DNA from 3 places in the Bacillus sp. N1(2025) genome. Region 1 is predicted to be linked to each of the others. Evidence: predicted binding sites of a transcription regulator. Region 1 holds the regulator's gene; each other region holds the start of a gene.
The links. The regulator Rex, encoded in region 1, represses fermentation and respiration genes when NADH is low (regulators of the CRP and FNR family bind a similar motif). The targets are predictions, from matches to a motif close to TTGTGAAATATTTCACAA.
Positions count from the first base shown of each region.

Region 1 (7,223 bases):
GCTGTATCTTTACGTATTTGGCCGCAAGCTCTCCGGGAAGCATGTGGTCTTTTTATTCCATACTGCTGATGGTTTTCGCCGCTTATAATATCAGCATCTCGTTTAAAATGTTCGCTTTCTCATTTAAAGTGAAAAAAAATCAAAAATAAAAGAAAAGCCATTTCTCATCATGGAGAAATGGCTTTTTTTATGCTGATACGTCCTGATCAGATTCACTGCCGGTCTGCCTTTTCCGATACGCCGCTTTTGAGATCAGAATACTGATCTCGTATAAAATGCAAAGCGGAATGGTAATCATCAAGTGAGACAGCAGCTCAGGCGGCGCAATCATCGCGGCGATCACAAGCAGCACAAAATACGCGTACTTCCTGATCTTTGATAAAAACCTCGGCGTGATAACACCGAGTCTCGTTAAAAACATGATCAGCACCGGCATCTGAAACAGCAGTCCGAACGGAATCGTCAGCTGCAGCAGAAAATGAAAGTACTCGGTAATCCCGATCACCTGGTTGACATCCAGGTCATTCGAAACCCGCTTCATAAAATCAACGACCAGCGGAAATAAAATATAATAAGAAAACGACACACCGCCGACAAACAGCACGATCGAAATCGGAATATAGCTGAGTGTTACTTTGCGCTCCTTCTCATACAGACCCGGGCTGACAAACGCCCAAATCTGATAGAGAATAATCGGCGAAGTCAAAATGATGCCGATGATAAACGCGAACTGCAAAAAGATAAACAGCGGATCCGTCAGGTTAAAAGCATTAAGGGTGAGCTCTTTTACTTCATCGGCTTTTTGAAGGTACACAATGATAGGTTTTGCCAGAAAAAAGCCGGCAATAAAGAAAACCGTAAAGGATAACGCCACAATCAGCAATCGTTTCCGAAGTTCGGCAATATGCTCCACAAGCGTCATTTGATTCACTCTCATACGCGTCATCCTATCTTACTGTTCTTCTTTCTTTTTTTCCTCTTCTTCACCGGCTAATCCCTTAGTAGCGTTCTTAAATTCACGAAGCGTGTCTCCCGCCGCTTTTCCTAATTCGGGAAGCTTCTTCGGACCGAAAATAATCACCGCCACCACACCGATAACCGCCAGGCTTCCAGGACCGATCATGTGCAGCTCCTCCTTTCGCTATTCAATTTCTTCCAAAACAGAATAATGCTTTAAGAAATAAACCAATGATTGAAGCTCTACAGCTAAATCTATATGATGAATTCGAATGTGATCCGGCACATTCAAACGGGCCGGCGTAAAGTTAAGGATCCCCTTGATGCCGAGCGACACGAGCCGGTCGGTGATTGACTGCGCGGCAACCGCCGGAACGGTAAGAATTGCCACGGGTTCATCCTTAATGTGAAGCTCTAAATCATTAAGATCAAAGACAGGCACACCGCCTACCTCAGTTCCTATTTTACTCTGATTCACATCAAAAGCCATAGATATTTTTGTGTTATTATTTTTTGTGAAATTATAGTGAAGAAACGCCGTCCCTAAATTCCCGACACCGATCAAAATGACATTCGTCGTTTCATCCTGATCCAGTGTTTTTCTGAAAAATGACAGCAGGTAATCCACATTATAGCCGTATCCTTTTTTGCCGAGCGCCCCGAAATAGGAAAAATCCCGGCGGATCGTGGCCGAATCGACTTTTACCGCATCGCTCAGTTCAGCTGATGAAACGCGCTGCTTTCCTGACGCGTGTAAATTCTTTAAAAAGCGATAATAAAGCGGCAGCCGTTTTGCCGTCGCCTGTGGAATTTTTGATTGATCCTTGTTCATGATTGGTCCTCCACTTTATACTCAGATGCATCTCTTTTAAAATCACCGTTTTTGCCTCCTGTTTTTTCCATGAGGCAGGTCGGGCCGATGACCATTCCTTTATCCAGCGCCTTGCACATGTCATAAACGGTCAAAGCGCAGACTGAAGCGGAAGTTAGCGCTTCCATTTCCACACCTGTACTCCCTTTCGTTTTTACGCTTGCCTGTATATGAAGAACGGCTTCGGAATCCTTTTCCTCCCAGCCGAATGAAATGTCGACGCTGCTTAAAGAAAGCGGGTGGCACATCGGGATAATCGCTGACGTCTGCTTTGCGGCCATAATTCCTGCCACCTGTGCGACAGCCAGCACGTCTCCTTTTCCGATCTCGCGGTTTTTGATTCTGCTGTACACGTCATGCTTCATGTGTACGCTGGATATCGCAGCGGCAGTACGGACTGTTGAAGATTTATCGCTTATATCCACCATGCGGGCACGGCCTTCTTCATTAAAATGAGAAAATCCATTCATATTTAAACTCTCCTTACTTCTGATCATACACTATTTTCTCCCTGATGTCTTATCCTATAATGTTCCAATTCTGATGTATTGTTTGCTGACAGCAGGTTGATAAGCTACACTTAACTTATTATAACAGAGGTGAAATAATATGATGATCTTACAAATTAATCAGCTATCCAAATCTTTTGGCGCTGATCCTATTTTAAACAATATAAAGCTTGAAGTCAGATCTCGGGATCGCATCGCCATAGTAGGCAGAAACGGAGCCGGCAAATCAACTCTCCTTAAAATTATCGCAGGTCACCTTTCATATGAAAAGGGTGAATTAATCAAACCGAAAGAATTAACGATGGGATATCTTGCCCAGCACACAGGCTTGGAATCCCAGCTTACCATAAAAGAAGAACTGCTGAGCGTTTTTGATTTCCTGAAAGCAATGGAAAAAGAGATGCGCTCTATTGAAGAAAAGATGGCCACGGCCGCCCCGGCGGAGCTTGAGACGCTGATGAAAACCTATGACAGGCTTCAGCAGGATTTCAAGGATAAAGGCGGCTATCAATATGAAGCGGACGTCCGCTCTATCCTTCACGGCCTCGGCTTCGGAAAATTTGACGATTCCGTGAAAGTGCAAAGCCTGAGCGGCGGTCAGAAAACAAGACTTGCGCTCGGAAAGCTGCTGCTGACCCAGCCTGATCTGCTTATTCTGGATGAACCGACGAACCATCTCGACATCGATACGCTTACATGGCTTGAGCATTATTTACAGGGATATTCAGGCGCCATTCTGATCGTTTCCCACGACAGATACTTTCTTGATAAAGTCGTCAGCCAAGTGTACGAGGTCTCACGGACAGAAAGCAAAAAATACCTCGGCAACTACAGCGCCTATTTAGAACAAAAAGCTGAGCAGTATGAGAAAGACCTGAAGCTGTATGAAAAACAGCAGGACGAAATCGCCAAGCTTCAAGATTTTGTCGACCGCAATCTGGCCAGAGCTTCTACAACGAAAAGAGCCCAAAGCAGACGAAAACAGCTTGAACGGATGGACGTCATGGCAAAGCCGCTCGGGGATGAAAAATCAGCCGCCTTCCGTTTTGACATTACAAAACAGAGCGGAAACGACGTCCTGCGCGTACAGGATGTTTCCATCAGCTATGACGGCCAGCCTCCGCTCTTGAAAAACCTGACCTTCGGCATTACAAGAGGCGAAAGCGCCGCCCTCGTCGGACCGAACGGAATCGGCAAATCAACTTTGCTGAAAACCATTATGAATACAATCAGTCCGGAATCCGGGTCGATCACGTACGGTTCCAACGTCACAATCGGCTATTATGATCAGGAGCAGGCTGAACTGACCTCGTCCAAACGCGTGCTGGACGAGCTGTGGGATGAATATCCGGACATGCCGGAAAAAGAGATCAGGACATGCCTCGGCAACTTTCTGTTCAGCGGAGACGATGTCCTGAAACCGGTCCGTTCGTTAAGCGGCGGGGAGAAAGCAAGAGTCGCGCTTGCCAAGCTGATGCTTCAAAAAGCAAACTTTCTCATCCTAGATGAACCGACAAACCACCTTGACCTGGACAGTAAAGAGGTGCTGGAAAACGCCCTGATCGACTACCCGGGAACACTGTTATTTGTCTCGCATGACCGTTACTTTATTAACAGAATCGCCACAAGAGTGCTGGAGCTGTCACCTGATCATGCAGAAGAATATTTGGGTGACTATGACTATTACACCGAGAAAAAAGCCCAGCAGCTGGAACTGGAAGAAATGAAGCGGCAGGAAAAAGAGCAGGCTCAGCCTGCCGGCAAGGTCAAACAGGATACGAAAAGAACTTACGAGGAAGAAAAAGAATGGAAGAAGAAAGAACGGCAGCGACTGAGACGCATTGAAGAAATCGAAGCGGCCGTCTCATCCGCCGAAGAGAAAATCAGTGCCAATGAGGAGCTGCTGTGCGACCCTGACGTGTATCAGGATCACGAAAAGGTACAGACCATTCACTCAGAGAACGAAGCTCTGAATCAAGAGCTGGAACGATTATTAGCGGAGTGGGAAGAACTCTCCTCAGAAGAATAGAAAAAGTCAAGCACCTCTTTAAGGGGTGCTTTTTTATCCACAGCTTTTCTCCTTGCCTGCTATTTAAGTAAGCGCTTTATACACACTATCCACAAAATTTTCTGACTTTATCCACTTTACTAACAACTTATAGTCCCTTATCCAGACTGGATTTCTGAATATATTCACAATCCTGTGGATATGTTAGAATTATCTGTTAATAAGTAAAAAAAAACTCACGTTTTACAACGTGAGACGATCAAAGGATGTTAATTCCAAACCGGGCTGTCCGTTCATATCATATGAGCCCCGGATCCCCTTTTCAAAAGCAACGGTTCCGGCAGCCGCAATCATCGCTGCATTGTCCGTGCATAAAGAAAGCGGCGGGATGACAAGCTCGGGATCTCCCGAATGGCTGAATTCCTGCTGCAGTGCGGCTCTCAACCCTTTGTTAGCGGCTACGCCCCCTGCAAGCAGCACTTGTTTAACCCCGTATTCTTTCGCGGCCTTAGAGGTTTTTGCCGTCAGTACATCAATGACACTCTGCTGAAAGCTTGCGGCAAGATCCTCCGGAGGAATCACCTCATTTTTTTGCGAGGCGTTATGAAGCGTGTTAATCACGGCTGATTTCAGGCCGCTGAAGCTGAAATTGTAAGACCCTTCTTCCAGCCACGCACGCGGAAGCGGAATGGAATCCGTTCCCGCAGCAGCCAGCTTATCAATCTGCGGCCCTCCCGGATAGGGAAGCCCCATCGTTCTTGCCACTTTGTCGTAAGCTTCGCCTGCGGCATCATCCAGCGTTTCACCAATAACCTCGAATGAACCGTGCTCTTTCATATAAACCAATTCCGTATGTCCGCCTGACACAACCAAAGCAAGCGCCGGGAACTGAAGCTCTCCTATCAGCCTGTTTGCATAAATATGACCCGCAATGTGATGGACGCCGACTAACGGTATTTGATGGGCAAAACTTAACGCCTTTGCCGCATTGACTCCGATTAACAAGGCTCCGACAAGTCCGGGTCCTTCCGTTACAGCAATCGCATCAAGATCATCAAAGCCCATCTCCGCCTTTGAAAGAGCTTCCTCAATCACAAGGGTAATCTGCTCCACATGATGTCTGGACGCTATTTCAGGCACGACCCCGCCGAAACGTTTATGGCTTTCAATTTGAGAAGCGACAACGTTTGAAATGATGTCTTTTCCGTTTTTCACGACTGAGGCCGCAGTTTCATCACAGCTCGTTTCGATTCCTAATACATAAATATCTTGTTTTTCACTCATGTAATGTCACCCACATTAATAACGCATCTTCCCCGTTATCTGTATAGTATTGTTTTCTGATTCCTCCGGCCTGAAGACCGAATTTCTTATATAAGGATTGGGCGGGATGATTTGAGACCCTGACTTCGAGAGAGAGCCTTCTTGCCTTTTTTTCTCTGCACAATTCTATTGCAGAGCGAAACAGCGCTTCTCCCAACGATTGGCCCCGATATTCCGGCTTAATGGCTATATTCGTAATCTGCGCGTCATCTATAATAATCCAGATTCCGCAATACCCCGCCAGACAGCCGTCCTTTTCAATGACAAGGTAGTGGGCATACGGATTTTCCAAAAGCTCATGATAAAATGAATCCTTCGTCCATGGAGAAGTAAAGGATGCTGTTTCAATTTCATAAATTTGATCAATATCTTCCGGCCGCATGCTTCGAATCGCCGTTTTCGTTTTCATCCCTATCACCCTATTTTTGAGATTCCATCCATTTCGCTTCAGCCTCTGCCAGACGCAAATAATCCGGAACAAGGCTGTGGACATCCGTTTCTTCTTTTTCCAAGCCTAAAAACGCCAGCTCTGACGGCCGCGGATTATGCTGTGCAGCCGTTCCTATCACTGCTTGAGATGTCATTTCATGCAGAATGGTTTCTTCATGAATGGCTGTATCGTGCCCTAAAAATAAAACCGGAGACGCTTTTTCTTTCAGCATGCCGAGCCAATCAGTCAAAAGGACATTCTGATCAGGAAGAACGGATTGTAATCGGCCGTCCTGATATTCATAAAGTCCCGTATATACCTGTCCGCGCCGGGCATCAAATAACGGGCAGATCAGTCCTTGAAAGTGCCGTCCGTTAGCCGCCAGCACCTCCAGGCTCGAGACAGCGGAAACCGGAAGCTTCAGCGACCATGCCAATGTTTTTGCCAGCGTCACACCGATTCTGACACCTGTGTACGATCCAGGTCCTTTCGCCACCGCTATTTTCGTAAGGTCCTGCGGTGTTAGGCCGCAATCCTTCAGCAATGAATTGACAGCAGGCATCGCCCGCACGGAATGATTCTTTTTTAAATATGTAATATACTCCGCCATCACCGTTTTCTCACGAACGAGCGCGGCACCCAGCGTGTAATTTGACGTATCAATTGCCAGTATTGTCATGTTTATTTATCTCCTCACAAAGCGTTTCATACCGTGTTCCGCAAGCCGTAAAGGTAATGTCCCTTGCCTCATCACCGGCTCTCTTGATGACGATCTGCAGCCGTTCAGCAGGCAGCTGATCCTGAATTAAATGAGCCCATTCAATTAAACAGACGCCTTGTCCCTCAAAATATTCTTCAAGCCCTAAGTCTTCGCTTTCATCCTCCATACGATACACATCCATATGATATAGAGGAAGCGAACCGTCATGGTATTCTTTTATAATTGTAAAAGTCGGGCTGTTTACCACTCTCGTGATTCCCAGTCCTTCGGCAAAACCCTTTGTAAAAGTCGTTTTTCCCGCGCCTAAGTCACCTTCCAGTGTCAAAATGTCTCCCGGCTTTGCCAAAGAAGCGGCAAGCTTGGCTACGGCTTTCGTTTCTTCGGGGTTTTTCGTTCTCCATTGT
Region 1 is NZ_JBLTJB010000005.1:1,370-8,592, reverse strand. Features, by position in the region: gene ACNFN4_RS12715 (YdiK family protein) at 1-149, shown strand, start outside; gene tatC (twin-arginine translocase subunit TatC) at 188-946, opposite strand; gene ACNFN4_RS12705 (twin-arginine translocase TatA/TatE family subunit) at 953-1,123, opposite strand; gene ACNFN4_RS12700 (redox-sensing transcriptional repressor Rex) at 1,142-1,789, opposite strand; gene moaC (cyclic pyranopterin monophosphate synthase MoaC) at 1,786-2,298, opposite strand; gene ACNFN4_RS12690 (ABC-F family ATP-binding cassette domain-containing protein) at 2,438-4,366, shown strand; gene tsaD (tRNA (adenosine(37)-N6)-threonylcarbamoyltransferase complex transferase subunit TsaD) at 4,589-5,629, opposite strand; gene rimI (ribosomal protein S18-alanine N-acetyltransferase) at 5,622-6,077, opposite strand; gene tsaB (tRNA (adenosine(37)-N6)-threonylcarbamoyltransferase complex dimerization subunit type 1 TsaB) at 6,088-6,777, opposite strand; gene tsaE (tRNA (adenosine(37)-N6)-threonylcarbamoyltransferase complex ATPase subunit type 1 TsaE) at 6,758-7,223, opposite strand, start outside.

Region 2 (7,223 bases), on a different contig from region 1:
AGAAAAGCAGGGCGGAACGGCAGTCGTCCGTTCCCTCCAAGGAACCGTATACCTGGCGGAGGATCAAATTGAACCCGACGTAAGAACATTTGCCGGGCAAAAAGCCGACTGGGTGATATTCACCACAGGCATCGGTACGGAAACGTTATTGTCGGTATCGGAAAAAATCGGTCTGAAAGAAGAATTTTTAGCGGCCGTTCATGAAGCGAAAATCGGCTGCAGAGGCTATAAAACATATGCAGCCTTAAAAAAGCTCGGCATCACGCCGCATGCCTCAGATGAAGACGGTACAACAAGAGGGCTGATCCGCTCCTTGGAACGATTTGACTTTAAAGATAAAAAAGTCATGATACAGCTTCATGGCGAAAAAGCGCCGGTCTTAACGGAGTTCCTTGAGAAAAACGGAGCGGAGGTATTCCCTGTTCTGCCGTATCAGCATATTCCGCCTGAAAGGGAGACGGTTAATAAACTGCTGGGAGAGCTGTTAAACGGAGAGGTCGATGCCGTATGTTTTACAACAGCCATTCAAGTGCGCTCTCTCTTTGATTATGCAAAAGAAAAAGGGTTCACAAAAGAATTGCAGCAGGCATTCGAAAAACAAGTGCTTGCCGCCGCAGTCGGCAAAGTGACGGCTGAAGCGATCCGGGATGAAGGGGTAAAGAGGGTCCTTGCTCCGGACATTGAGCGGATGGGAGCGATGATTATTGAATTATCCCGTTACTATGAATCTCTGACCTTGTCATAAACCATCATTCAGCAGGGAAAAAAGCCTACGCTTCCCTGCTGAATTTTTTTAATTGCCAGTGTTCCGTGAAAAGGGAAGGATATGTCAAGGCGCTGAGTATGATACATGTAAGAAGAGCGGAGGCCATCGTTGTAAAAACGATCAGCAGCTGAAAGCGCACCGCCTGTATCGGATCAGCCCCCGCTAAAATCTGCCCCGTCATCATGCCGGGAAGCTGAACGAGACCCAATGTTTTCTGGCTTTCAAGCGTCGGGATCATACTGAGCTTCATACTGGACGTCAATATCTGCCGGACGGCCTGCTTAGGCGTTCCTCCGAGAGAGAGAATCAGCTGGATTTCTTCTTTCCGCAGGTCTGCTTCCGAACTGAGCCTGCTTAAAAACAGGCTTGAGAGCACCATGGAGTTTCCGATGACCATGCCGCTTATCGGAATGACATATCTTGAAGTGAACGGAATGATGTGAAGGGTCAGTAAAAGTCCCTGCGTCACGGTTTCCGCGATCGCCAGTGTCAGAAAAACGCGCCAAAATGAGCCGATCCGCATTTTTTTCCGTTTGGCGACATTGTGCGAAGCGGCCGTGAGCATGAGAAGCACCATTAATATGATAAATATCGGGTGATCACCGCGAAAAATCAGCGACAGCACATAGCCGATGATAAGCAGCTGAATGACGGCCCTGACGGTTGCGACGATCATATCCTTTTCGACGCCGGCTTTAAAAGATTTAGACAGGAATAAAGCGATAATGACAAATATACTTGTCAATAACAGAGAAAGATCATTCATATCAGCACCCGCTCCCTTGTAAAAGCGCCCGGGCCTTTTCGTGTTTCGGTTCCTTAAAGAACGTTTTCGTTTCCGCGGTCTCTAAAAGCCGACCCTCAGCCATAAACCATACCGTATCGGATAACCGTTCGGCTTGTTCAAGGTTATGGGTGATCCACAGGACCGTCAGCTGTTTTTGCCGATGGAGTTTCGTAATCAGTTTCTCAATGATGAGAACGGATGACGGGTCCAGCGCCGAGGTGATTTCATCCAGCAGCAGGATGGACGGCAGTCCGGCGAGAGTTCGCGCTAATGAGAGCTTCTGCCGCTGCCCTCCGGATAATTCTTTTGCATTTCGATCCAGAAGCCCGCGCGGAAGGTCTGTAAAATCTGCGAGCTCTTCAGGGGTATAGTGCTGTGCCCCGTGGAGTTTTTCTGCGAGCAGAAGGTTGTCCCGCACCGTGCCCTCGAGGACGGGAGCTGATTGAAATGCAAGGCCCGCGGTTTTTCTGAGCTCCCTGATATCCCAGCGCCTTATTTCTTTTCCGAATACAAGCACTTCCCCTTCATCAGGTGTATTCATCAGATTGCAAAGTGACAGCAATGTGCTTTTTCCCGCGCCGGAAGGGCCTATCAACGCCGTGATAGAACCTTTTTGAATATGTCCGGTTACACGGCTCAGGACATCAAAGGACGTATTGTTTTGTTCAAAGCGTTTGCCGGCTGACAGAAAAGATATTGCCGGAATTTCTTCTTTCATACAGGAGGACACCTTTCGTAAAAAAATCAGGAACCGGTGAGATTGGCTGACGTTTGCTCAGCCGTTTTCTGGTCTGTCTGCCGGGAAGCGAATGTATGCATGACCATTCCCGCAATAATAATGAACAGTCCGGCAAATGAAAGAAGTGACGGAAACGCCGCGGATAAAAAGACGATTTCGCCGATCAGTGCAAAAAGAACCTCTCCGGACTGCGTCGCTTCAACAGCAGCGAGCTTCTGCGGCTCATTTCTCACCATATCGGTGGCGCGGAAAAATAATACTGTTGCGATAACGCCAGAGCTGAGTGCGACGATAAAGGATTGGAATGTCTGTCCCATTGACGGAAGCCCGTCTCTATGCCAGCCGAAAGCGGCGATCAAAAGCCAAAACGGAAGGCTTGCGAGCGTCATGCCGAGCACCCGCTGAAAAGTATCGAGTTTTCCGCCGTATTGTTCCAGCATTTTGCGGTTGCCGAGCGGATAGGAAAAAGCGGCGATGACGACCGGCACAACGCTGAATAGTATCGTGCGGCCGGACAGAGAACCCGCATGCTGAAGCTGAATCAGACCGGCTCCGATCAGGATGATGACGGAAGTAACCAGCGAAATCAGCGGGATCTTTTGTCTGGCGGAAACCGGGCCCGCCGGTGAATTTTTTGTTTCGTAGAAAAACGGCGACAGAAGCACACCCGCGACAATTGTAATCTGCCACGTGCCGGCGATCAGCCAGCCCGGCCCATATGCCGCCGCAAACGTAATCGGGGCATAAAAAAGCACGAACCCGGTAAAACTCCACTTCAGCCAAAAAAACGGTTTTTTTCGGATTTCATGCCAGAGCGGCGCCCATTTTCCTTTCACATAAACGATCAAAAATAAAAACGGAACCATAAAAAGAAAACGCAGGGAAGAGCTCCACATCCAGCTTCCGCCGGAAAGCTCCATCGCCCTGTTTAAAATAAAGGTGACTGCAAAAAACAGAGATGCCAATATTCCGATCACGATGGCTTTCATTAAATCCCTCATTTTGACACATATTTTTTTATACTATACTATTCACCGGCAGGCTTCGCAATGGAATATGAGAAAATAGCGTTTTAACAAATGATGAATGGGAAACAGACATATACGGAGGTGAAAACAATGCAGAAAGAGGATATTCAAGTGCTTTATTTTGAAGATGACGGCCGCATTCCGAATAACCCGAATCTTCCGCTTGTTATTTATAACGCGGTATTTAATGAAGAAACGGTACAGAAAGCAGAGTCCGTCCTCCGCCGGCACGATTGGTCGAACAGCTGGACGGGCGGAGTATTTCCGTATCACCATTTTCACAGCACCACGCACGAAGTTCTTGTCGCGGTAAAAGGAAACGCGGTTTTGAGGTTCGGCGGGGAACAAGGAGCGGACGCCGTTCTTCAAATGGGAGACGCAGCGGTCATTCCGGCCGGCACCGGACATAAAAAACTGTCGGGCAGTTCTGATTTTACCGTGATCGGGGCTTATCCGGGCGGCCGGCAGTACGATACAAAAACGGAGAAAAATGATAGAACTTCAGAAGAAATCAGCCGTGTCCCGCTCCCGGAATGCGACCCCTTTACGGGAAAAACGGGCCCGCTATTAAAATTGTGGGAAAAATGACAGGGGAAAAGCGGATGGTCTGTAAAAAAATAGCCTAAAAGAAACGTTATTACACCCCCGCCATATAAATAATTTCATAAACGAAACAATTCACGTTCAAATTTTGTTCAAAAAGTGTTATTATATAAGAGTAAATCAAATTGGGGTTTTTTATGTTTGCTATTTTCAGAGAGGAAAAAGAAATTTTGACTTATTCAATTGTTTTTGTTGATATAAAAATAATACTGGATATGGCAAAGTGAAAAACTGGGTAGTAAACATTTATTTTTGTAAATGATTGTGCATGAATTCACAATCTTGCTTTTTCATGCTTTTCTGCATGAAGGGGGAAAGGCTACCCTTTCCAAAAAAATCAGCATACTGCTTATAGTAAAGGAGAATCGGATATGCCAGAAACAATCGATCAAACAAATGCATCTGTCAGCCAAGGCCAACGCGATCTTATTGATCAGCTGCTAAAACCTGAAGTTCAAGAATCACTGACTGTTTTAGTGGATCAGCTTCCAAAACTGACTGAGTTAGTAAATATTTTAACGAAGTCTTATGATTTTGCACAGTCTGTAGCGACAGACGAAGTATTGAAGAGCGATACAGTGGGTGCGCTTACAGAAATTCTTGAGCCGGTGAAAGAAACAGCGAAAGAAGTGGCGGCTACTGCGATCGAAGCAAAAGACCGCGCGGATGCAAGCAATGAAACGATCGGACTTTTCGGCCTGCTGCGCATGCTGAAAGACCCTCAAGCTCAAAAGCTGTTCCGTTTTGCTAACAGCTATCTTGAAATCATGAACGAAAAACAAAAATAATCTCAGATTCAAATTGATATAAAGGACGGAGGATATACGATGTCAAAACATATTGTCATTTTAGGCGCTGGTTACGGCGGAGTTCTTTCTGCTTTAACCGTTCGCAAACATTACAGTAAAGATGAAGCACGCGTAACCGTTGTGAACAAATACCCGACTCACCAAATCATTACGGAACTGCACCGCCTTGCAGCCGGCAACGTGTCTGAACAGGCTGTTGCTATGCCGCTTGAAAAACTTCTGAAAGGAAAAGACGTCGACATTAAAATCGCAGAAGTCAATTCTTTCTCAGTTGATAAGAAAGAAGTTGCCCTTTCTGACGGTTCTAAGCTGACTTATGACGCGCTTGTTGTCGGACTTGGTTCTGTTACGGCTTATTTCGGCATTCCTGGACTCGAAGAAAACAGCATGGTGCTGAAATCTGCTGCTGATGCGAACAAAGTATACAAACACGTGGAAGACCGTGTGCGTGAATACGCTAAAACGAAAAACGAAGCTGATGCAACGATCCTTATCGGCGGCGGCGGCTTAACAGGCGTCGAGCTTGTCGGTGAGCTTGCTGACATCATGCCGAACCTTACGAAAAAATACGGCGTAGATCCGAAAGAAATCAAACTGAAATTAGTAGAAGCAGGTCCGAAAATTCTTCCTGTTCTTCCTGATGACCTTATCGAACGCGCGACAAAAAGTCTTGAAAAACGCGGCGTTGAGTTCTTAACAGGTCTTCCTGTTACAAATGTTGAAGGAAACGTTATTGATCTGAAAGACGGTTCAAAAGTCGTTGCCAACACATTTGTATGGACAGGCGGCGTACAAGGCAACCCGTTAGTCGGCGAATCCGGCCTCGAAGTGAACCGCGGTCGTGCGACGGTTAACGATTTCTTACAATCTACTTCTCACGAAGATGTATTCGTTGTCGGAGACAGCGCTGTATACTTTGCGCCGGACGGCCGTCCGTACCCGCCGACAGCGCAAATCGCTTGGCAGATGGGTGAACTTGTCGGTTACAACCTGTTCGCTTACTTAGAAGGAAAAACGCTTGAAACATTCAAGCCTGTAAACTCTGGTACGCTTGCAAGCCTCGGACGTAAAGACGCGGTTGCCATCATCGGAGCGAACTCTACTCCGCTGAAAGGTCTTCCGGCATCTTTAATGAAAGAAGCAAGTAACGTACGTTATTTAACACATATCAAAGGATTATTCAGCCTCGCTTACTAATCCTTAAGATCACACAGAAGACATTGCCGGACTTTCTCGGCAGTGTCTTTTTTTGTATGAAAATGTTAACGGATACAATTTTCTGAAAAATAAAATAAAAATGATTGATATGTGAGAAAGAGGAAGCTAAAATAAAAAAGAACCATTTTGTTAACGTTAACATTTTTAAGAGGGAGGATGAAAGTGTGAAAGCTTTTATGGGTGATGATTTTTTACTGGATAGTAAAACGGCCGTAAAGCTGTACCGGGAATACGCTGAAAACATGCCGATCATTGATTATCACTGTCACTTAAGCCCAAAGGAAATCTATGAAAATAAAACCTTCGCAACCATTACGGAGGCATGGCTTTACGGTGACCACTACAAGTGGCGGATTATGAGGGCCAACGGCATTGAAGAGCGCTGCATTACCGGAAACGCTTCAGATGAAGAGAAGTTTTTCGCCTGGGCAAAAACGGTGCCGATGGCGATAGGCAATCCGCTGTACAGCTGGACGCATTTAGAGCTGCAGCGCTGGTTCGGCATTTATGACGTATTGAATGAAAAAACGGCCGCGGCCATTTGGAAAAAAACGAATGAGCTCCTGCAGGGAGACGGGTTTGGCGCAAGAGATCTCATTCTGAAATCAAATGTCAAAGTCATTTGCACAACCGACGATCCTGCCGATGCGCTGACATACCACGAACTGTTGAAAGAAAGTGATTTTCCGGTTCAAGTACTGCCCGGATTTCGGCCTGACAAAGGACTGGACATCAGCAGCCCGGGTTTTGCCGATTGGGTCCGTTCACTGGAGAGCGCTTCCGGAATAGCTGTCACCACCTACCAATCGTATTTAGATGCGTTAGAATCCCGCGTCCGCTGTTTTCACAATGCCGGGGGAAGAGTGTCGGATCATGCGTTAGATCAAATGGTTTATGCCGAGACGACCGAAGAGGAAGCGGCCCGGATTTTTGCAGCCGGATTAAGCGGAGAGCATGTGTCTTTTGAAGATGAAAAGAAATTCAAAACACGGACGCTGCAATATCTTTGCGGTCTTTACGCCGAACTGGACTGGGCGATGCAGTTCCATATTAACGCGTTAAGAAATACCAATACAAATAAGTTCAGCAGCCTCGGTCCTGATACGGGATATGACTCAATTAATGATGAACGTATCGCAAAACCGCTTGCCCGGCTGTTAGATTCCGCCGAAAAAAAGCGGCAGTTGCCTAAAACGATTTTGTATTCTTTGAATCCGAATGACAACTATATTATCGCCAGCATGATCAACAGCTTTCAGGATGGGAAAACACC
Region 2 is NZ_JBLTJB010000004.1:100,577-107,799, reverse strand. Features, by position in the region: gene ACNFN4_RS10810 (uroporphyrinogen-III synthase) at 1-745, shown strand, start outside; gene ACNFN4_RS10805 (ABC transporter permease) at 771-1,532, opposite strand; gene ACNFN4_RS10800 (ABC transporter ATP-binding protein) at 1,534-2,271, opposite strand; gene ACNFN4_RS10795 (DMT family transporter) at 2,298-3,281, opposite strand; gene ACNFN4_RS10790 (cupin domain-containing protein) at 3,411-3,908, shown strand; gene ACNFN4_RS10785 (DUF1641 domain-containing protein) at 4,295-4,711, shown strand; gene ACNFN4_RS10780 (NAD(P)/FAD-dependent oxidoreductase) at 4,751-5,929, shown strand; gene uxaC (glucuronate isomerase) at 6,115-7,223, shown strand, end outside.
Region 2: a site for Rex is predicted at 4,186-4,203, ahead of ACNFN4_RS10785 (DUF1641 domain-containing protein). Genes of this name have one in related genera too.

Region 3 (7,223 bases), on a different contig from region 1:
CGTTTCTTTTATTTCATATTCTGTTTCAATATCAAGGTGAGCGGTCGGCTCATCCAAAAGGAGAATCGGCCGGTTTCCTAAAAAGGCTCTGGCCAGCGCGACACGCTGAGCCTGCCCTCCGCTGAGCGCCCGTCCGCCCTCGCCGATCCGGCCGTCAAGGCCGCCGGGCAGATCACGGATCAGTCCGGAAAGACCCGCTGAATCAGCGGCGCGCGCCGTTTCCTCACGGGAAGCATCAGGATGATAAAACCGGATATTATTCAAAAGCGTGTCATCAAAAATGTACGGATGCTGCGGAATATAAAGCAGCTGCTTCTGCCAGCCGTCCGACTGCAGATGCGAGCGGGATTCACCGTTTACCTTGATCTCACCGGACGCAGGCTCTAAAAAGCCGCCCAGCACATCAATGAGTGTCGATTTTCCCGAACCGCTTTCCCCGATAATTCCGATTTTCTTCTTCCCTTTAAAGGACAGATGAAATTCAGACATCGATTCTCGGACGGACAAACGCGTAAGCTGTAATTCATCCCCGTCAGTCCACGTATCAAGTTCGAGCGGCTTTTCTTCTTTAAAACCGGGCTGCGCCAAAATCGTTTGAATGGTTTTCCCCGCCTCCTGCCCGTTTAACGTCGCGTGGTAATCATTTCCCACTTCGCGGACCGGGAGAAAATATTCAGGCGCGAGAATGAGCGCGGTCAGTGCCGGCCCGAGCAGAATTTGTCCGTCTATCAGCCGCAAGCCGAGAAACACCGCCACTGTCGCCACCGACAGCATCGTAAAGAAATCCAGGGCGAATGATGATAAAAACGCGACCCGGAGCGTGCTCATCGTCGCCTTACGGTATCTCTCACTGACATGAAAGATGTTTTTACTGTGTGATTTGCTTAATCCTAAAAACCGCAATGTCTCCAGTCCGCGAAGCGAATCCACGAAATGATTGGAAAGCGTCTGATAGGACTTCCATTGGCGATCGGCTTTTTTCTGTGCGACAAGTCCGAGCAGAATCATAAATACAATCAAAATCGGAAGCGCAAGAATCAGAATCAATGCCGATGTTTTATCCTGAAAAAACACGTAAATAACAACGGCCGCCGGTACAATCGCCATGCTGACCATTTTCGGCAGAAACAGCTCTAAATAACGGCGGAACTGGCTGATGCCTTCCATCGCCAGCGTCACCATCCGGCCTGTTCCCTCTTTTTTCGCAAAGCGGGGGCCGAGACGGAACAATTGCTCAAGAAATCTTTTTCTTAAGTCTGCGCCGGTTTGCGCGGCATATTGGTACACGATTTTCTGCCGGACCGTTGTCACCGCATGCCGGACCAAAAACGCAAGCAGGAAAAAGCCGATAACCGGATAAAGAGAAGCAATCCGCTTCCCGTTAAATAATCCGGTTACCGCCTGGCTCAGCCATTCCGCCTGCAAGATGATGGCGGCCGTTTGTATAATCGTTAATCCCGTAATGATCGCAAGAATCCGCTTCATTCCTTTATAAAGAAACAGGTCTTTTCCCATTAATAAGTCATAGGCTCCTTATGGCTGACGCGTTTCCGGAAGACATAATAGCTCCAGATCTGACTGCCGATAACAAACGGCAGCAGAGTCAGTGCGACAATTGTCATGACCTTAAGTGAATAATCACCGGAAGACGCGTTAGCTACTGTTAAGTCATACGCGCTTTTCAGCGAGCTGACCATGACGCGCGGGAACAGAGAGATAAAAATCATCGCAACTGTCAAAGCAAGACCCGCGCCGGTCATACCGAATGCCCAGCCGTCTTTTTTCTTGCTCATGAACACAACGGCAAGAACGTTGCAGATGACAATCAGCACGAATACCGGAATCGTGATGTTTGCCCGGCGTGTAAACATATCCGTATCGTATGCAGACATCGCAAAGAAAGCAAGTACAACAAGAAAGATAACACCGATTACGCGTTTTGCCATTTTTCTCGCACGCTCTTGTAAATCACCGATCGTGCGCAGGGTGATAAACATTAAACCGTGCAGGAATGAAAGAAGGGTGACGGCTGCTCCGCCAAGAACGGAATACACGTTCACAATATCTGAAAAACCTGCGTGAATGTTCATATGTCCGTCAATCGGCACACCGCGGAACAAGCTTGTGAAAATAAGTCCGAATACAAATGGCGGGATAAGGCTGCCGAAGAAAATCACCCAGTCCCATGTTTTGACCCATTTCAGATTATTCACTTGGCCGCGGAATTCAAATGCCACGCCGCGCCCCATCAAAGCAAGAAGAATGATGATAAACGGAATGTAATATCCGCTCAGCATCGTCGCATACCAGTTCGGGAATGCCGCGAAGATCGCTCCCGTACCTGTGATAAGCCACACCTCATTCGCATCCCAGAACGGGCCGATGGTGTTAACCAGCACTCTGCGTTCTAATTCATTATGGCCAAGAAATCGGGTCGAAATGCCGACACCGAAATCAAAACCCTCTAAAAAGAAAAATCCGACAAACAAAACTGAAACGAGTATAAACCAAAGATCATGAAGTGACCCCATGGTAGACCTCCTGACTGAACGGATCCGTTGATACAGGAACATCCTTATGATCATCATGGTCCGCACCTTTTTTAATTTCACGAACGAATAGGAAAACAAGCAGAGCGCCTAAAATCAAGTACATGACGCCGAAGCTGATAATTGAAAACAGCAGAGATCCCGTCGTTACGTTAGGAGAAACGGATTGTGCGGTCGTCAATTGTCCCATGACCGTCCACGGCTGGCGGCCGATTTCAGTCATAATCCAACCGGCAGAGTTCGCAATGAATGGGAATGCGATCAGTGCGATCATGCCCCGTAAATACCACTTGCTCGTATGAAGCTTTTTGCGGCGGTTCAGAATAAAGCCGGCAATCGCGGCAAAAATCATAAGCGCGCCCGCGCCCGCCATAATGCGGAAACTCCAGAACGTCGTTTTAACAGGCGGGATATAGTCGCCTTTTCCGTACGTTTTTTCGTATTCTTTTTGAAGTGTTTTCATCCCTTTCACACTGCCGCTGAACTTCTGGTAAGCCAAGTAGCTGAGTGCGTAAGGAATTGAAATTTCTGATGTGTTTTTTTCTTTATTCGTATCAATATTCGCAAAAGCCGTCCACGCGGCAGGATCACCGCTGTCATCCCAAAGCGCTTCACTGGCAGCCATTTTCATCGGCTGCGATTCCATTAAATGCTCAGCCTGCATATGTCCGCTGAACGCAACGCCGATACCGGCGATCAGACCGACAATCATCGAAAGCTTGAAAGATTTATGGAAGAAAGGCACTTCTTTTTTCTTCAATAATTTAAATGCGCTGACACCGGCGATAAAGAAAGCACCCGTCGCAAGCGCCCCGAAAATGACGTGAGGGAATTCAACCCAAAGCTGAGGGTTTGTCAAAAGCGCCCCGAAATCATTCATTTCCGCGCGGCCGTTTTTAATCGCAAAGCCGACCGGCTCCTGCATGAATGAGTTCGCCGTCAAAATCCAGAAAGATGACATAATCGTTCCGAAGGACACAAGCCAAATGCAAAGCAAATGCACTTTTTTAGATAAACGGTCCCAGCCGAAAATCCATAATCCGATAAAAATAGACTCCATAAAAAACGCCAAAAGCGCTTCAACCGCAAGCGGAGCTCCAAATACGTCTCCGACAAAACGGGAATAATCAGACCAGTTCAGACCGAACTGGAATTCCTGAAGAATCCCTGTGACGACGCCGACAGCAAAGTTAATTAAAAAGAGATGCCCCCAAAATTTAGCCATTTTGAGATAGGTCTCTTGTTTTTTGACAACATAAAGCGTCTCCATCAAAGCAACCATAAACACAAGCCCGATAGACAAAGGCACAAACAAGAAGTGAAACAATGTTGTAGATGCAAATTGAATGCGGGCTAATACCAACTCACTCATGATGTTTTTCCTCCAATCTGGTAAATTGCTCAACATTTCACAAACATAACGAGATCATTGCTCGGTATTTCACAAAAAATGATATATTTGCTCAATGTTTCACAAATTCGTCAAAACTATTGAAATATCAGCCTGTACACCCTGGGGGGCAACGGCTGTCATAGAAATGATTCAATATCATTACTTTACAACGATTCAGCCTAAAAAAAAAGATCAATATACCTAAAATCAGGCTGAAATTGTGACCGATTATTGTCGGATTTGTAGAGATTTTATGTCAGCGCCTAGGATATTTGTCCCTTTGATATCGTACCTCTTTTTTATTCGTGTGGCGAACAAAATGCTTTTCTCGGCGAAAAAGCCCGCCAAATCGCCATTTTGAGAAAGAAAATGTGAAGTAAGCATGTCCTCTAGTAAATTCATAATATATGAACAATTTAAATTTTTTAGTATACTTTAAATGGGGATATTTTTTCACTACATAACGACTGGGGGAACAAGCATGGGAGAACTTCAACCAAAATTGCAAACGGATTCAATCCAAAAACAGGAACGGACTGATAACTGGTTTGCCAGAGCAATGAATATAAGAATCGGCATTATTCCTCTTCCTATCTATATCCTGCTTTTCTTGCTTATTACGGTGTTTGTCATGAGCCGTGATGTAAAAAGCGACATTCTGACATCAATTGCCGTCATGAGTTTTTTCGGATTTACCTTCGGCCAGATCGGAAAATCCATTCCGATCGTGCGTTCCATCGGCGGTCCTGCGATTCTCGCAACCTTTATTCCATCCGCTGTCGTCTACTACCACCTGCTTCCGAAAGACATTATTACTTCAACAACAGAATTCACGGAAAGCTCCAACTTTCTCTATCTATTTATTGCCGGTATCGTCGTCGGCAGTATTCTCGGGATGAAAAGAGAGACGCTCGTCAAAGCTTTCGTCAAGATTTTTATTCCGCTGATCGCCGGCTCGATCGCGGCCGCCATCGTCGGCTTATGCGTCGGGACGCTGCTCGGGCTCGGCTTTCAGCACACGCTGCTTTATATTGTCGTTCCGATTATGGCGGGGGGTGTCGGTGAAGGCGCGATTCCTTTATCCATCGGCTACTCCGATATTATGCCGATGTCCCAGGGAGACGCCTTTGCGCTTGTGCTGCCGTCCATCATGCTCGGCAGCCTGTGCGCCATTATGTTATCGGGTTTGCTGAATGTCATCGGGAAACGCAAACCGGAATGGACGGGCAACGGGAAGGTTGATAAGTCTGATCATTCCGCTCCCGCATTGGAACAGCCGGCCAATGATAAAACGTTTGATTTGTCCTTTTTCGCTTCGGGCGGTATTTTAGCGGTTTCCCTCTATTTGGTCGGCATGCTGGCGCATGATTTCTTTCAGCTTCCGGCTCCTGTCGTGATGCTCGTCCTTGCCGTTCTCATTAAGCTGTTCAGGCTGGCGCCGGCTTCGATTGAAAACGGAGCCTTCGGCGTCTCGCGCTTTTTCTCGACAGCCGTGACCTATCCGCTCTTATTTGCGATCGGCGTTTCAATGACACCGTGGGACAAGCTGATTGCGGCGTTTACGATCAGCAACATCATTACCATTTTATCAATCGTCGTCACGATGATGGCCGTCGGTTTTCTGACCGGAAAATGGCTGAATCTGTACCCGATTGAGACGGCGATTATTAATGCCTGCCATTCCGGCCAGGGCGGCACCGGCGACGTCGCGATCTTGAGCGCCGCTGAACGGCTTGAGCTTATGCCGTTCGCCCAAGTGTCGACCAGGATCGGCGGAGCGATTACCGTGAGCGTCACCCTTCTGCTGCTTCATCAATTCTATTAAACTGAAAAAAGCCTCCGCATGATGCGGAGGCTCTGTTATTTCATCACATTTTGAATATAAGAGCCGAATGCCGCGCCGGACATGCCCGGCGACACACGGACGCGGTGAAGCCCGTAAAGCCCCTGATCTCTTGACGCCGCTCCCGGCTCCGTCGTGACCGCCATACGGTAGCCTGACGCGGCGGCGGCTTTTAATGTTTCCTTATTATATCGTCCGACAGGGTAGCTGATCATAGACGTCCGCTGTCCGAACATTTGATCAAATAAACGCTTAGAGTCCTTCATTTCACGTCGCTGCTGCTGCGGTGTGAGCCCGTTCAATTCGAGATGGTTCATCGTATGGCTCTGAATGGAAATGCCGTGGGCGGCCATCTCCTTCATCTGCTTCTCAGTCAGATGATTCTTATGCCCGATAAAGTTTCCGATCATAAAGATTGTCGCTTTCATCTTGTATTTCTTTAAAATGGGATAGGCCGCTTTCACATTGTCGGTATAGCCGTCATCAAATGTGATCAGAACACATTTTTCACGCGGCTCCTTATCCTCCGTCAGCATCAGATAGGCCTCTTCAGGAGTCATCGTATAATAGCCGTGATCATGAAGCCACTTCATATGCTGCCGGAATTCTTCCTTCGGCACACGCAGGCTGTTTCCCTCTGAAATGCTGTGGTACATCAGAATCGGCAGTCTTGCCGTTCCTTTCGTTTGAACCCAGGCGGACGTATCCGGCTGCTTTTTGATTTGGCGCTTTACAGATTTTTTATCGTGGTGCGCTTCTGCCTTCGGAATGCTTTGTTCGGCGCTTGCCTCATGGCCCGAGCAGGCGGCAAGCGTAAACACGGCAGCCAAAAGGCACATGCACATGATTATGCGTTTCATCGTTTTCCTGCTTTCTGTCTTCTATTTACTTTTTATATCGGTTATGCGTCATAAATTGTTACATCAAAAAAGCCGGACATCCAGCTGTCCGGCTTTGCGTTATGAGCGGATTCTGATTTCTGTTTCACTGTCAAAAAAGTGAGCCTTATTCATGTCGAAAGCGACGGTCAATTCCTCACCGGCATGAATGTCATGGCGGGCGTCAATCCGGGCGATAAAATCCTGATCCCCGATCCGGGAATAAACCATAATTTCCGACCCGAGCAATTCCGCGACATTGATTTTAGCTGTGATGGATGAATTCTTATAGGATTCTACCACAATCAGCTCGTCATGTATGTCTTCCGGGCGGATGCCGAAGATAACATCTTTGCCGGCATACCCTTTTTCCCGGAGCATTTTCATTTTCCCTTCCGGCACGCCGAGAGCGGCCGAACCGATCTGAATGGCGCCGTCCGTCAGCTTTCCTTTGAAAAAGTTCATCGCCGGGGAGCCGATAAACCCGCCGACAAATACGTTTTCGGGATGTTCATACACGTCTTTCGGGGTGCCGATCTGCTGAATTTTTCCGTCCTTCA
Region 3 is NZ_JBLTJB010000002.1:210,098-217,320, reverse strand. Features, by position in the region: gene cydD (thiol reductant ABC exporter subunit CydD) at 1-1,515, opposite strand, end outside; gene cydB (cytochrome d ubiquinol oxidase subunit II) at 1,515-2,531, opposite strand; gene ACNFN4_RS05915 (cytochrome ubiquinol oxidase subunit I) at 2,515-3,921, opposite strand; gene ACNFN4_RS05910 (2-hydroxycarboxylate transporter family protein) at 4,424-5,767, shown strand; gene ACNFN4_RS05905 (polysaccharide deacetylase family protein) at 5,803-6,645, opposite strand; gene ACNFN4_RS05900 (ABC transporter ATP-binding protein) at 6,745-7,223, opposite strand, start outside.
Region 3: a site for Rex is predicted at 4,009-4,026, ahead of ACNFN4_RS05915 (cytochrome ubiquinol oxidase subunit I). Genes of this name have one in related genera too.